2 linked regions of the Methanothermobacter marburgensis str. Marburg genome follow. Each later gene encodes a partner of the first gene's protein in a complex. Links are inferred from orthologs where the notes say so. Each region holds a gene or a part of one and is shown in the gene's direction. Other genes may lie near its edges. The genes, in order: pyrI and pyrB.

What was found.
Region 2: the proteins of pyrI (region 1) and pyrB are in contact, whole or in part, in a crystal structure (PDB 2BE9), measured with the Sulfolobus acidocaldarius proteins. The link is inferred for Methanothermobacter marburgensis str. Marburg from one-to-one orthologs. Residues at the interface, in WP_011278410.1 of Sulfolobus acidocaldarius: Asn115, Tyr117, Cys118, Ile119, Asn122, Asp123, Val124, Glu125, Ala126, Arg141, Glu143, Tyr144, Cys145, Glu146, Ile148; in WP_011278411.1 of Sulfolobus acidocaldarius: Asn83, Leu84, Ala85, Asp86, Arg89, Lys103, Tyr104, Asp105, Gly106, Ala107, Arg109, Phe110, Glu113, His127, Arg169, Glu192.

Annotation. Positions count from the first base shown.
Region 1 is NC_014408.1:1,149,346-1,152,558, forward strand. The notes cover bases 224-3,110. They hold pyrI (aspartate carbamoyltransferase regulatory subunit), read left to right. Parts: upstream 224-1,378; coding sequence 1,379-1,843; downstream 1,844-3,110. Other genes in these bases: MTBMA_RS06075 (preprotein translocase subunit SecD), read left to right, coding at 224-1,360; MTBMA_RS06085 (pseudomurein-binding repeat-containing protein), read left to right, coding at 1,854-3,110. In the rest of the region: MTBMA_RS06070 (protein translocase subunit SecF), read left to right, coding at 1-155; more of MTBMA_RS06075, read left to right, coding at 152-223; more of MTBMA_RS06085, read left to right, coding at 3,111-3,213. UniProt on the Methanocaldococcus jannaschii protein: Involved in allosteric regulation of aspartate carbamoyltransferase.
Region 2 is NC_014408.1:82-3,376, reverse strand. The notes cover bases 213-3,181. They hold pyrB (aspartate carbamoyltransferase), read left to right. Parts: upstream 213-1,218; coding sequence 1,219-2,145; downstream 2,146-3,181. Other genes in these bases: cdc6-1 (ORC1-type DNA replication protein Cdc6-1), read right to left, coding at 2,128-3,181; MTBMA_RS00015 (tRNA (adenine-N1)-methyltransferase), read left to right, coding at 478-1,209; MTBMA_RS00020 (DEAD/DEAH box helicase), read left to right, coding at 213-473. Outside these bases: more of MTBMA_RS00020, read left to right, coding at 1-212; more of cdc6-1, read right to left, coding at 3,182-3,276. UniProt on the Methanocaldococcus jannaschii protein: Catalyzes the condensation of carbamoyl phosphate and aspartate to form carbamoyl aspartate and inorganic phosphate, the committed step in the de novo pyrimidine nucleotide biosynthesis pathway.

The DNA of each region.
Region 1 (3,213 bases):
CAGCCCTGTACCTGGTCACTGTCTTCCTCATGCCGGAGGCACAGGTCCTCAGTAACATAGCCGCTGTACTCATAATAGGGCTCCTTGCAGACATCATAACCACCTGGCTCATGAACCTTGGAATTCTGAGGTGGTACCTGGAGGTTAAAGCATGAACAGGAAGGTTTCAAAATTCCTCAAAGATTACAGGGTTATACTCCTCCTTGTCCTCGTTGCAGGCAGTATAGCTGCGGTGTCAACCCTGGGGATCCAGCAGGGTCTTGACCTCAAGGGGGGTTCGCTCATACAGATAAAGCTTGAAAAGCCGGTGGATGCTGCCACAATGAATACAGTGACAAGCGTGCTGGACAAGAGGCTCAACATATTCGGTGTCAAGGACGTGAAGGTGCGTGCCAGTGGCGATCAGAACGTTATAGTTGAAATTGCAGGGGTCCAGCCAGATCAGGTTGCAGACATAGTTGGTAAACCAGGTAAATTTGAGGCCAGGATAGGAAACGAGACCGTCCTCACAGGGGCGGACATTGTGAGTGTTCAGGCACCCATAATCACAGCCAATGAATGGGAGGTGCCCTTCAAGCTTTCAACTGCAGGGGCGCAGAGGTTCGCTGAGGCTGCCAGGGGCAAAGCAGGGCAGCCAGTCAACATGTACCTGGATGACCGTCTGATCACCTCCCCTGAGATTTCACCGGAGGTTGCAACAGGAAAACCGACCACTGATGTCAGTATAACCGGGGCTGAGAACAGCAAGGAAGAGGCTGAGGCTCAGGCCAAGGAGATAGAGACACTCCTGAAATCAGGGTCTCTTCCTGTGAAGGTTAAAATTGTTGGTGTGAGCAGTGTATCTGCAGAACTTGGAAAACAGTTTGTGGAGGGTGCACTCATCGCAGGGCTTCTTGCTGTCCTTGCAATTGCCGTCATACTCATAATACGCTACAGGACACCCATCCTTGTTGTGCCCATCTTCATGACGACACTTGCGGAACTCATAATCATCCTTGGTGCTGCTGCTGTTATAAGGTGGAACATTGACCTTGCGGCAATAGCAGGTATGCTGGCAGCCATAGGTACCGGTGTGGATGACCAGATCATCATAACAGACGAGGTACTGGCAGGTGAGGGCAGGAGAACCAGACGTAAGTTCAGGATAAAGGATGCCTTCTTCATAATATTCGCATCTGCAGGTACCCTTATAGCTGCAATGCTTCCGCTGGCCTACGTTGGCTTTGCAAGGGGTGCCACCGGTATAGGTCTCCTTGCAGGTTTCGCATTCACCACCGTCCTTGGTGTGCTCATAGGTGTATTTATAACAAGGCCAGTGTATGCAAAGTTCATTGAAACCTTCAATCTGGGTAGAAGGTGATCTGAAGGTGGGTATGAGATGAAGAAACCCTTTGAACTGCGGGTCAAGCCGATAAAGAACGGGACGGTTATAGACCATATAACCGCCAACAGGGCCCTCAATGTACTCAATATCCTTGGATTGCCCGATGGAAGGAGCAAGGTGACGGTTGCCATGAACATGGATTCATCCCAGCTTGGCTCCAAGGACATTGTTAAGATAGAGAACAGGGAACTTGAGTCATCAGAGGTGGATCAGATAGCCCTGATAGCCCCGCGGGCCACCATAAACATCATAAGGGATTACAAGATTGTTGAAAAGGCCAAGGTGAGGCTTCTGGATGAGGTTAGGGGCATCCTGAGGTGTCCCAACCCCAACTGTATCACCAACAGCGATGAGGGCGTTGAGAACAGGTTCTATGTAATATCAAAGGAACCTGTGATGCTGCGATGCTATTACTGTGAGCGCCTCATTGAGACCGAGGAGATAGAATCCCAGTTTTAGGAGTGATTGCATGAGAGAGATTAATGTATCTGTACTGGTCATCATGTTCCTGTTTCTTGTATCGCCGGCAGCCGGTGCTGTTTTTGTAACCGATTCATCCCATACCATTATAACGGCACCTGCGGCAGCCCATACAAAAAGTGGTCTTGTGGTGAGCAGTTACACTCCAGAGAAGTCCGTCCTCAAGTATGTTAAGGGGATGGACACAGTTGTTGTTGGTGATGTTAAGGTTAATGGGACCCGTATCCCTGCAAGGACATCCTCACTTGCACGTTACTGGAGCAGGAGCAACGTGGTTGTCCTTGGAACCGGGTCAGATATCTCAGCAGCATATGCTGCAATAAAAAATGATGCCCCCCTCCTTATAAGTGGAAAGACGCTGCCATCAGCCACAAAAACAGAGATAAAGCGTTTGAAGCCCAAGAAGATAATCATATGCGCCCCTGCATCAGCCATACCCTCATCATCACTGAAGGGCCTTGGCATACCCTACCAGAGGGTGTGGTATGGCAGTGATTCAGCCACACTGAGCGCCCTCCAGCCAAAATCGGGACCTGTTATCATGGCACCCAGGTCGCTTCTCCCCGTGGCGATGACACTCTGGAGATCAGGCGTATTCTCCACATCCACATCAGTCAGAGTCAATGGAACCGTTCTCTGGTCATCATGCTATCCAACCACATCTGTTATAATGAACCGCTACGCTTCAGGTACGCCAGAGACCATATACTTGAGTTCAGACAGGTTGAATGGTGTTAATGGAAGAACACTCATGGAATCCATAAAGGCAGAGATAGCAGGGTCAGCCAGGGTTATAATAGATGAGAGGTCACCGGCCCCCGGGGAAGCCGACCGTGCCATTAAGAATGCCCCCCCAGGATCCCTTGCTGTTTACATAGCAGCCGCATGTCCCGGGACGATGTACAGTACCATCTCAGGAATAAAATCAGGTTACCTCAGATCATACGCCTCCAGTCTCGACGGGGTGGCCTATGTGAACTACGGTAGCCTCAACCTTGAGAAGACCAGCTACCTATCCAGGGCCTGGGATGATAACTTCTCAAATGTCTACTTTGCAGGGATCAATAAACCCTCAGAGTACCTCAGGAGTGCAGGTATTCTCCTCCTGGAACCAAAGGTTTTACCCCAGAGCCAGCAGGTCCACTTCACAGCAATGAATCTCATCGACTACGCCTACTCTGCAGATGGCGAGCACCTTAGGGCCGTCAATTCATCAGTTTACATCGCAAGGCATGAGATCGATCCAACCACACTCTCAGCAGATGCCCGCCGTATAGTCAGTGGTAACACAACCGAAATGGCTAGGGAGGAGTGGGTCTACCTTGCATCCCAGTACATAGCAGGGCTTC
Region 2 (3,295 bases), 1.1 Mb from region 1 along the record:
ACCGGCAGGCCAGGAATATGGTGGAAAACTTCAAGCACCCTGTGATGATAATAGAGGGTGAGGACCTCTACTCGGGCTTCATGAACCCCGATGCTGTGAGGGGTGCCCTTGCATCAGTTGCGGTGGACTTTGGAATACCCATAATCCCCACAAGGTCCCCTGCAGATACGGCTGCAATGATAAGGAGGATAGCCCTTAGGGAACAGAGGGAGGGAAAACCTGACATGCGTATCAGGACAGACAAGAAACCCCTCACCCTCCAGGAAAAGCAGCTCTTCATTGTGGAATCACTTCCTTACATTGGATCCAAGTATGCCAGAAGGCTCCTTGAAAGTTTCGGTTCTGTTGAAGCTGTTATGAACGCATCAGAGAAGGAGCTCATGGAAGTGGAGGGAATCGGTAAAAGGATAGCATCCGAGATCAGAAAGGTTATTGAAGCAGAATTCAGGGATTCAGAAAAAATGAGAGGGTGATCAATTGCGTATAATCATGGATGAAAGGGGTAAAAAGTACCTCCTGAAGGCAGGGGAGGACTTTCAGACTGACATGGGGATCATCCAGTCCCGGATGATAGAGGAGGCCAGACCAGGGGATGTTCTCAGAACCCACCTTGGAAGGGAGGTTTATGTCCTTAAACCCAGCCTCTCCGATTACCTTGAACTCATGGAGAGGAGGTGCTCCATACTCCTTCCCAAGGACATAGGGATGATCTGTGCATACACAGGAATAGTGAACGGCTCAAGGGTTGTTGATGCAGGTACCGGTGCGGGTACAGTTGCAATGTACCTGGCAAATGTGGTGGGTGAATCAGGGCATGTTACAACCTATGAGATACGGCAGGACTTTGCAGAGGTTGCAGAAAGGAACATCAGGGACTTTGGATTTAAAAATATTGAGGTAAAAAACAGGGACATAAAGGAGGGTATAGATGAGGATGACCTTGACCTGGTATTCCTTGATCTTCCCCAGCCCTGGGAGCTGATGGAGGATCTGCATGAATCCCTTATTAGAGGAGGGTGGGCTGTTTTCTACAACCCATACATTGAACAGGTAAAAATTCTGCACAGGGTCGGCTCAAAGCTGGGATTTGCAGATATGAGGACATCCGAAATAATTGAGCGTGAAATTGAGGTCAGGAGGCAGGGTACGCGCCCCAGGACCAGAATGGTTGGACACACAGGATACCTCACATTCATGAGAAAGGTCTAGAGGGATTTGATGTTTGAAAATGTTATCTCAATAAAGGACTTTGGAAAGGATGATATAGAGTTCATTCTGAGGGAAGCAGAAAATATGGAGCCAGTTGCCTCTGGAGAAAGGCCCTCCAGCGTTCTTACAGGAAAGATACTTGGGATGATGTTCTATGAACCATCAACAAGGACACGACTTTCATTTGAAACTGCAATGAAGAGACTGGGTGGCAGTGTGGTTGGATTTGCAGATACAGGCGCGACATCCGCTGCCAAGGGCGAAAGCCTAACTGACACCGCAATGATGCTTGCAGGCTACTCCGATGCAATTGTTATAAGACATAACCTTGAGGGGGCTGCCCGTTACATCTCAGACATTGTGGATGTCCCTGTTATCAACGCAGGTGATGGGGCAGGTCAGCACCCCACCCAGACCCTCCTTGACCTCTACACAATGAAGAGGTTCTTTGGTAAAATAGAATCCCTCAATGTTGCACTTGTGGGTGACCTGAAGTATGGCCGGACAGTGCACTCACTGGCCTATGCACTTGCTGTTTTCGGTGTGAAAATGAGTTTTGTATCGCCCCCCGAGCTCAGAATGCCCGACAGTGTCATACATGACCTTGAAGGTAGTGGTGTCGAGGTTACAGAGACCGAGAGGCTAGATGATGTTATAGATGATGTGGATGTCCTCTATGTTACAAGAATACAGAAGGAACGTTTTCCTGACCCTGAGGAATATTCAAGGATCAGAGGGGCCTATCATATAGACAGGGACATGGTCGCCGGTAGGGATCTCATCGTCATGCACCCACTTCCAAGGATAGATGAGATATCCCCTGAGGTTGATTCGCTTCCACAGGCGATGTATTTCAGGCAGGCGTTCTACGGTGTGCCTGTGAGAATGGCTCTTCTTAAGATGCTGATAAGAGAAAGATCAGACTCCCCAGAGTGAGTCCTCCAGGAGTGAAGTTTCGCACTGGAGGTCTATGATATTGGTGCGTCCCTTTCCCCTTCCCCTGGAGACGGTGTTGGTTGATATGAGTCCAAGCATTTCGAGTTCATTTATGAAGTCAAATATTCTTCTGTATGAAACTGAATCGCCCTTTGATATCTCCTTGTAGACCTCATAGAGCCTTCCTGAGGTTATCTCCTCCTTTCTCTTTGTGAGGTAGAGTATTGCCTCAAGGACCCTCTGCTGCTGGCTGGGCAGTGTCAGTATGATGTCTGTGATTTTGTTGTGCTCTATGTAGTCCTTGGCTTCCCTCACAAAGTCCCCCTTAACCATATCAGAATCCCTTTCATCTGCAATTTCACCTGCTGTCCTGAGAAGGTCAAGGGCATACCTTGCGTCACCCTCCTCCTTGGCTGCAAGTGCTGCGCAGAGGGGTATTACATCGTCATCAAGTGCACCCTCCTTAAAGGACAGTCTGGATCTTTCCTCAAGTATATCAACAAGTTGCTGGGCGCCGTAGGGTGGAAAGATTATCTCCCTGTCCCTCAGACTGCTCCTCACGCGTGGTTTTATGAACTTTTTAAATTCAACATAGTTACTTATGGATAGTATAGAGACGTTATCTGTCCTTGTGAGGGTGTAGAGCAGGCCGTCACCATCATTCCTCAGGAGTATGTCTATCTCGTCAAGGACAACAAGGAGTATCATGTCCTGGCCAAAGGCATTTTTCTTGAACATGTTCCTGAATGTGTTGACTATCTCGGCCTTTGTCCAGCCACGGTAGGGGACATCACGACCAAGCTGCTGGCAGAGCCTTGCTATGACCTGGTACTCTGTTGTGTAATCTGTGCAGCGGATGTACTCCGTCCTTATGTTAACATCACAGTCCCTTGATGCCTCCTTGAGCTGTTTCATGGCGAATTTGGCAACCGCAGTTTTCCCTGTCCCTGTTTTTCCATATATTGTGATGTCCGGTGGTGTGACTCCATTCAGTGCTTCAACCCAGTACTTGGCTATTGAACGTATCTGTTCCTCCCTGTGAGGCAGCCTGTCAGGTAGAAACCTGTGGTCAAGATATTTTTTATCCTTAAAAACAGATTCTTTGTCCCCTATCTCATCAAAAATGTTCATAGTACCACTTCAAATAAGG